Regions from separate parts of the Subdoligranulum sp. DSM 23681 genome, predicted to be linked through region 2. Evidence: riboswitches for the same ligand, from Rfam matches in the RefSeq annotation. Region 2 holds a riboswitch; the other holds the start of a gene.
The links. Region 2 has a riboswitch for thiamine pyrophosphate ahead of thiT (energy-coupled thiamine transporter ThiT). Riboswitches for the same ligand answer to the same signal wherever they lie in the genome.
Positions count from the first base shown of each region.

Region 1: linked by a shared signal. The riboswitch ahead of thiW (energy coupling factor transporter S component ThiW) and the one ahead of thiT (energy-coupled thiamine transporter ThiT) in region 2 are both predicted to bind thiamine pyrophosphate.

Region 1 covers NZ_CM168050.1:2,247,126-2,250,531, reverse strand. The annotation lists gene thiE (thiamine phosphate synthase) at 1-613, opposite strand, end outside; gene thiM (hydroxyethylthiazole kinase) at 600-1,421, opposite strand; gene thiW (energy coupling factor transporter S component ThiW) at 1,432-1,950, opposite strand; TPP riboswitch at 2,233-2,340, opposite strand; gene AC127K_RS10340 (SpaA isopeptide-forming pilin-related protein) at 2,401-3,406, opposite strand, start outside.
Region 2 covers NZ_CM168050.1:2,529,118-2,532,523, forward strand. The annotation lists gene AC127K_RS11660 (DNA alkylation repair protein) at 8-733, opposite strand; gene thiT (energy-coupled thiamine transporter ThiT) at 866-1,426, opposite strand; TPP riboswitch at 1,522-1,618, opposite strand; gene AC127K_RS11670 (1,4-alpha-glucan branching enzyme) at 1,651-3,363, opposite strand.

The sequences.
Region 1 (3,406 bases), 280 kb from region 2:
CCCGCAGGCTGCGGGCGGCGGCCTCGATGTCCTGGGCCCCGAAGAGGGCCGAGACCACGGCCACGCCATCCACCCCGGTGCCCTGCAGTTCCATCAGGTTTTGGGCATTGATGCCGCCGATGGCCACCACCGGGATGTCCACGGCGTCACAGATGGCTTTGAGTCCCGCATGGGAGAGGGCGGTCACGTCCTGCTTGGTGGAGGTGGTGAACACCGCCCCCGCCCCCAGGTAGTCGGCCCCGTCGGCAGCGGCCTTGCAGGCCTCGGCCACGTTGTGGGCCGAGACCCCCACGATCAGGTCCCTGCCGGCCCGACGGCGCACCTCGGCGGCAGGCATATCGTCCTGCCCCACATGCACCCCGTCCGCCCCGCAGGCCAGGGCGATGTCCAGATCATCATTGATGATGAAGGGCACGCCATGGGCTTTGCAGAGGGAGGCGATCTGACGGGCTTCCGCCAGAAAAGCCTCCTTGTCCAGCTGTTTTTCCCGCAGCTGGACGCAGGTGGCCCCGCCCCGCAGGGCATCTTCCACCTGTTCATACAGGGTCTGCCGCCCCACCCAGGCGCGGTCGGTGACGGCATACAGCCGCATAGCGGTGTTATCGAGTTTCAAAGCGTTCTCCCTCCTCCAGCTGTGGGGGCGTCAGGTTGTACATGGTGTCAATGATGCGGCTGCGCAAAGCGGCGTTGCCCTCCCCGGTCGTGAGACGGCTCCGGGCGATCTGCCCGCACAGCCCCATGGCGGCGACAGCGGCGGCCGCCGCTTCCAGAGGCTTGTCCGGGCTGGCCGCCACGAAGGCCGCCGTCAGGGCCGAGAGCTGGCAGCCGGTGCCGGTGACCCGGCGCATCATGGCACAGCCGTTGCGGATGCAATAGGCGGTTTTCCCGTCTGCCACCAGGTCGATGGCGCCGCTGACCGACACCACCACCCCGGTGCGCTGTGCCAGGTCCTGTACCAGGGGGATCACCCGGTCCAGAGACTGCTCGGTGAGGGCATCGGCGGCGTCGGCGTCCACCCCGTGGACGGTGCCGCTGCCCCGGGCCAGGACCTTGATCTCGGACAGGTTGCCCCGGATGACAGCGATGCGCAGTTCCGCCAGCAGCTGTCGGACGGTGGTGCCCCGCAGCGCCGAGATGCCCACCCCCACCGGGTCCAGCACGATGGGATGGTCCAGGGCGTTGGCGGTGCACCCGGCCGACAGCAGGGCGGGCACGGTGCCGGTGTGCAGGGTGCCCAAATTCAGGTGCAGTCCGGCGCAGGCCGCCTGCACCTCGGACACTTCGGCCGGGTCGTCGGCCATGATGGGGGACGCCCCGCAGGCCAGCAGCAGGTTGGCGCAGTCGTTGGCGGTGACATAATTGGTGATGTTGTGGATGAGCGGGGCCTGCCGGCGCACCGCTTCCAGGTAAGGTCCGAACATGAAATCTTCCTTATCTTGCCAGTGTTTTCTGCATGGTGGAAAGGGCCCCGGTGCCCTTGAGGCCGTAGACCAGCGCCCCGGCGATGATGCTGCCCCCCGCGGTGGAGACCAGGAAGGGCACGATGTAGGCGTAGAAGGCCACATCCGCCACGCTCTGGCCCATGAGCAGGATGGCCACCGGATAGGCGCACAGCCCACCCAGGATGGAGGTGCCGAAGACTTCCGCCACCAGGGTCAGCGGGATGTTCTTGCTGAGCCAGTAGGCCACACCGCACAGCAGCGCCCCGAACATGCTGCCGGGGAAGGCCATCAGGCTGCCCAGACCGGTCAGATTGCGGATGAGGCTGGCCACAAAGGCCACCCCCACCCCGTACCAGGGCCCCAGGAGCACGGCGCACAGGATGTTGACCATGTGCTGCACCGGGGCGCACTTGCTGCCGAACACCGGGAAAGAGAACATGCTGCCCACCACGGCCACGGCGCAGAACACGCCGGCCAGGGCCAGTTTACGGGTCTTGTTGCTTTTCATATACAAACGCTCCTTTTGGTTTGGTTGCGGAAAACGGCCGGCACAGCGACACTTTCCCGCAAGAGTTGCCCGCAGGTTTTCCTGCGGCTCCCATGGAAAATTGCGGTCGAGGCTTGCTGGCCTCCTCTCACGCCGGAACACGGCTTCCCATCGCTGGCTGTACCGGGCACAGGGCGCTCCCCCTCTGCCCGCCGCGGACGGCCGCGGACCTTCCGTTTTCCACTTCCTTTCCCAAAAAGACAAACAAAAACGGGAGACACCCGAAAGGGTGCCTCCCGAAAAAGTGCTTCGTCCACAACTTCCTACGGCGGCATTATCCGCATCAGGTGTAAGGGTCGAAGGTGATTCCTTCCTCTCAGCCCGTCAGCACGAGCTCCCCCGGTTTTTCTGTTTGGGCCTATTATAGTCCCGCCGGACGGCGGCGTCAATGGTTTTTTCAAAATCCCGGCGTCACCCCTGCCGCCGGCGCTGACGGAAGGCTTCCGACAGCATCAGTCCGGCACCAGAGATACCCAGCACCACCACCCACAACCAGGGACGGGCCGGGTCTCCGGTGGCGGGGGCATCCGCATCGGCGGGGCAGGGCGTGGTACGGGGCGGCTCTTCCTGTGCCGGGGCAGGCTCCGGTGTCCGGGTGGGTGACGGAGTGGCCGTCAGGGTGGGCGCCGGGGTGGGGGTGGGCTGCAGGGTGCTGGCATTGGTGAAGGTGATGGTGGTGCCCCCTGCGGGCAGGGTCACGGTGAGTTCGTTTGTTTCTTGCGGGGTCCCGCCGTTGAGCTGCACGGTGGTGCGATAGTTTTCGGTTTCGGCCTCGGTGACGGTGAAAACGGTGCCCGGTTCCAGCTCCTCAAACACCAGGCGTTCCTTGTCCCGCAGGGTGGTCTGTGCCCTGCCCTCGGCGTCAAAAGTCAGGCCGCCATACTCGCCGGTCAGGGGGGTACCGTCGGGGGCTGTCAGGGTCAGGGTGAAGGCAAAGTCCCGTTCCGTCTCCCCCCGGAAGCCGGTCACCGTCTTGGTCACGGTGAGCCGGGTAGGGTCGTTGCGGTAGCGCACAATGGTACTGCGGGAGAACAGGTTGCTGATATCCTGGTCTCCCAGGTCGATTTTCAGGTCCTGGTCGGTGCCGGCGGCGTAGTTCTGGGTGATCTTCAGCCGGGACCACCCCGCGTTGACGAGGAAATACACCGGGTCCCCGGGGGTGGTGGGGCCGTATTCCAGGATCTGGTTGCTGCTGTAATAGGAAAGATCCAGAGGCGCCGCGGAGGAGGGCGTCCACACCGCCCAGTCGTCGCCGGTGCCCGGGGTGTAGGTATTGGCGGTGTACAGGGCCGCCTTGATGTCGGTGAGGGTGGCGTTGATGTCGTCGGGCACCGCAAACTGCAGCATGCTGCGCACCACCTTGCCCACACCCCGCAGCACCGTCACATCGTCGGTGGGGGTGCCTGCGTCGGCATAG
Region 2 (3,406 bases):
TAGAACTTTAACGAGATCTGTCCTGTGCAGCGTCCCGCCGCAGCAGGGCTTTTACCTGCGTCCGGTAGGCCGGAGTGCTGCGCAGGCTTTCGCAGATTTTCCGGATGGATTTGTTGTGGGTGAAGTCATCCAGAGGATCCTGTTTCAGGTAGGCAAGCCCCAGTTCCGGTTCTTTTACCGCCACAATGCTCACCGCCCAGGCGATCCCCAGCCGGGTGTACAGGGCGGGGCAGGAGGCGGCGGTGCAGGCTTCCAGTGTCAGCCGGCGTCCCTCCGGCGTGGCGGTAAAGTGGTCCAGCAGGCAGACGATGGCGAACCGGGCGGAAAATTCTTCTTCCCGGCGGCTCAAAGCCAGCAGCCAGGGCTGCCAGAAATCGGGTGTGCGGGCCATCCATTTACAGGAAACAGCGGTGGAATCACAGATACTCCAGTTGGTCACCCGGGGCAAAAAATCTTCCAGCCGGTCCCGGCGCTGGGCATCGGACATCCGTGCAGCACCGATGAGCATTCCGTGGAGCATGGCCTGCTCCAGATACGGCCCTTCCAGCGCCTGCCACAGTTCAGGGGATGCGGGCAGTGCTTTGGCCAGTTCTCTGGCAAGGGCCCGCAGCCTGGGCAGACGTACCCCCAGAATCGGCGGCGGGTCGGGGATCAGGGTGGCGGAAAAACGGGCATATTCCGGTTCGGCCATGGCCTGCAGGCGGGCCAGGATCTCCTGTTGGGTGTAGGGCATAAAAGGGCAGCTCCTTTCCTTTGCTTTATCCTACCATCGGATGCGGACGGCCGCAAGCCCTGCTCCAAAACAAAACGCCGGTGCGCGGTAAAGCGCATCGGCGTGCAGGCCCTTATATTTACATAAGGAAGGTCAGTCCATCACAAAGAGCTTGGGGGCGGCCTTGTACAGCAGGACCACAGCCACCACGGTCAGGATGGTTTCCGGCAGCATGTAGCTGGCGTTGTAGCCCAGGCTGTAGGTCCAGGCGGGCAGACCGTCGGACAGGTTGCCCCAGATCAGAACGCCGGAGAAGAAGCTGCACAGGAAACGGATGATGCAGACAACCGCGGTGCCCACACCCACACCAACCAGCCGGTTGGAGAAGGGCTTGGCAAAGACGCAGGCCAGACCCAGCAGGCTGAAAGCCAGCACATAGTCCAGCATGATCATGCCGAACAGGGGCAGCAGGCCGGGGGCCGGCGGGGCGTAAAAGCCCAGCAGCATCTGCAGCAGGCTGTTCACAAAGCCGGTGAACAGCCCCCACTTCACGCCGTGACGGAAGGACACCAGGATGAACGGCACCATGCTGAACAGGGTGATGGAACCGCCATTGGCCAGCTCAAAGATCTTGATGTTGGCCAGCACCGTGCCGAGGGCGATCATCAGGGCGCACTCGACCAGGATGCGGGTTTTGGAGGTGGTTTTGGACATGGGGAACACTCCTCAAAACGATAATAGTCCATAAAAACAAGAAACGCGCCCGACAGGCAAACCTGCGTGCGGGCGCGTGAGCTTCCGTATGATGGGATATCATCCCGTCCACTCCCTACGCCGGCATTACCCGGATCAGGTTAAAGGGTACTCCTTGCGGATCTCAGCCTTGCGGCGCCCCTGTTTCTATGTCCAAAAATAGTATACACATTTTGGTTAAAATGTCAAGATAAGGCGAAAATCGCCCCGCTCATGGGAGACAGATGCAGGACAAAACGGCCGCCGGACCATTGCAGTGCATTGCCGTCCAAAGGTCCGGCCGCAAACAGCAGGCTGGAGCGCCTTGGGCGGCCCGGGTCGCAGGGGGCGTCCAGAAAATGGTCGCCCAGATTGAAGACGCACAACAGCTTTTCGCTCTCCGTTTCCCGTAGATACCCGAATGCCAGTTTGCCTTCGTCTTGCAGTACCGGGCGATATCCGCCGCGGTGCAGGGCGGGGTGGCGGCTATACACCGCCCCCAGCGCCGCCGTATAGCGGTCCAGATTGCGGTGCAGCGGATGCCCCAGGCAAGCCCAGTCCATCTCCTTGTAAGGGTCAAAGGCCAGTGGCTGCCCGAACTCCCCGCCCATAAAGGTCAGGGGGCGTCCCGGCCGGGTGAACTGCAGCAGGTACAGTACCTGCATCTGCCGGAACTTTTCCTCTCCGCTTCCGGGCAGCTGCCACCAGACCGATCCGCTGTCCCAGGCATTGTCATCGTGACTCAGTGCGTTGACGGCGGTGGGGGAGCCGTGGTTTTGCAGCAGGGCGGAAAAACGTCGGCCGCGCTCGGCCGGGAGGGAGAAAAAGGTGAGGACATCCCGCGCCCAGGCACTGTCCCACACCGCATCGAACCCCAGGCCGCCCTGTGTGGTGGGAACGGCGGCATTGAGCGCACCGGCGGTATCCTCGGCGACCAGGAACACCGGACCGAACCGGGCGTGCAGCCCTCCGGTCAGGGTCTTGAAAAATTCCGCTGCCGCCAGGGCCTCCCCGGCATCCTGGGGACGGTAGAGGGCATGCCCCACAGCGTCCACCCGCAGGCCATCGCAGTGCAGCTCATAGATCCAGAAGGCGGCCGCACTCAGCAGAAAACTCCGTACCGGTCCGCTGGACAGATCAAACCGAAGGCTTCCCCAGTCACTGGGGCCCGCCTCAAACAAAGGGGCTCCGTCCCAGCGGGCCATCCGTTCAGGGTCCGGTGCAAAATGTACCGGTACAAAGTCGGCCAGAACCGCAATGCCGGCTCCGTGCAGCCGGTCGATGAGTTCGGCCACCCCCGCAAACCCGCCCAGGCGGGCGGTGGGGGCAAAGTATCCGCAGCCCTGGTACCCCCAGCTTCCGTCAAAAGGATACTCCGCCAGGGGCATCAGTTCCACACAGGTAAAGTTCCGTTCCTGCAGATAGGGGATCAGCACTTCAGCCAGTTCGCCGCCGGAATAGTACCGTCCGTCCCAATGCCGCCTCCAGCTGGAAGCATGCAGCTCGTAAATGTTCATGGGCATCTGCGGCAGCCAATGCCGCCGGGACATCCATTCCTCATCGGTAAAGTGGTATGCCGGACACAGCAGCCGTCCGGCGGTACCGGGCAGAGCCTCGTACCCGAAGGCAAAGGGGTCCGGTTTCAGCTGCCAGCTGCCATCGGGGCCCAGTATATTGTATTTGTACAGCTGTCCTTCCCGGGCGTGGGGAACCGTCCCCCGCCATAGCCCGTCCTCGCAGACAGCCAGTTCGGCGGCGTTCCACAGGTTCCAGCCGTTCCAGTCGCCCACCACCTGGACCCGGCGGGCATGGGGCGCCCAGACGGTGAACCGCCAGCCGCTTCCTGCCGGCTGGGCCCCCAGCAGCCGGTAGGCGTCAAAGCTGATGCCGCTGTAAAAATCCGCCACATCCGGCCGCATAGGCAGTGCTCCCTCCCCGATCAGGCGTTGAACGTTCCTGTTT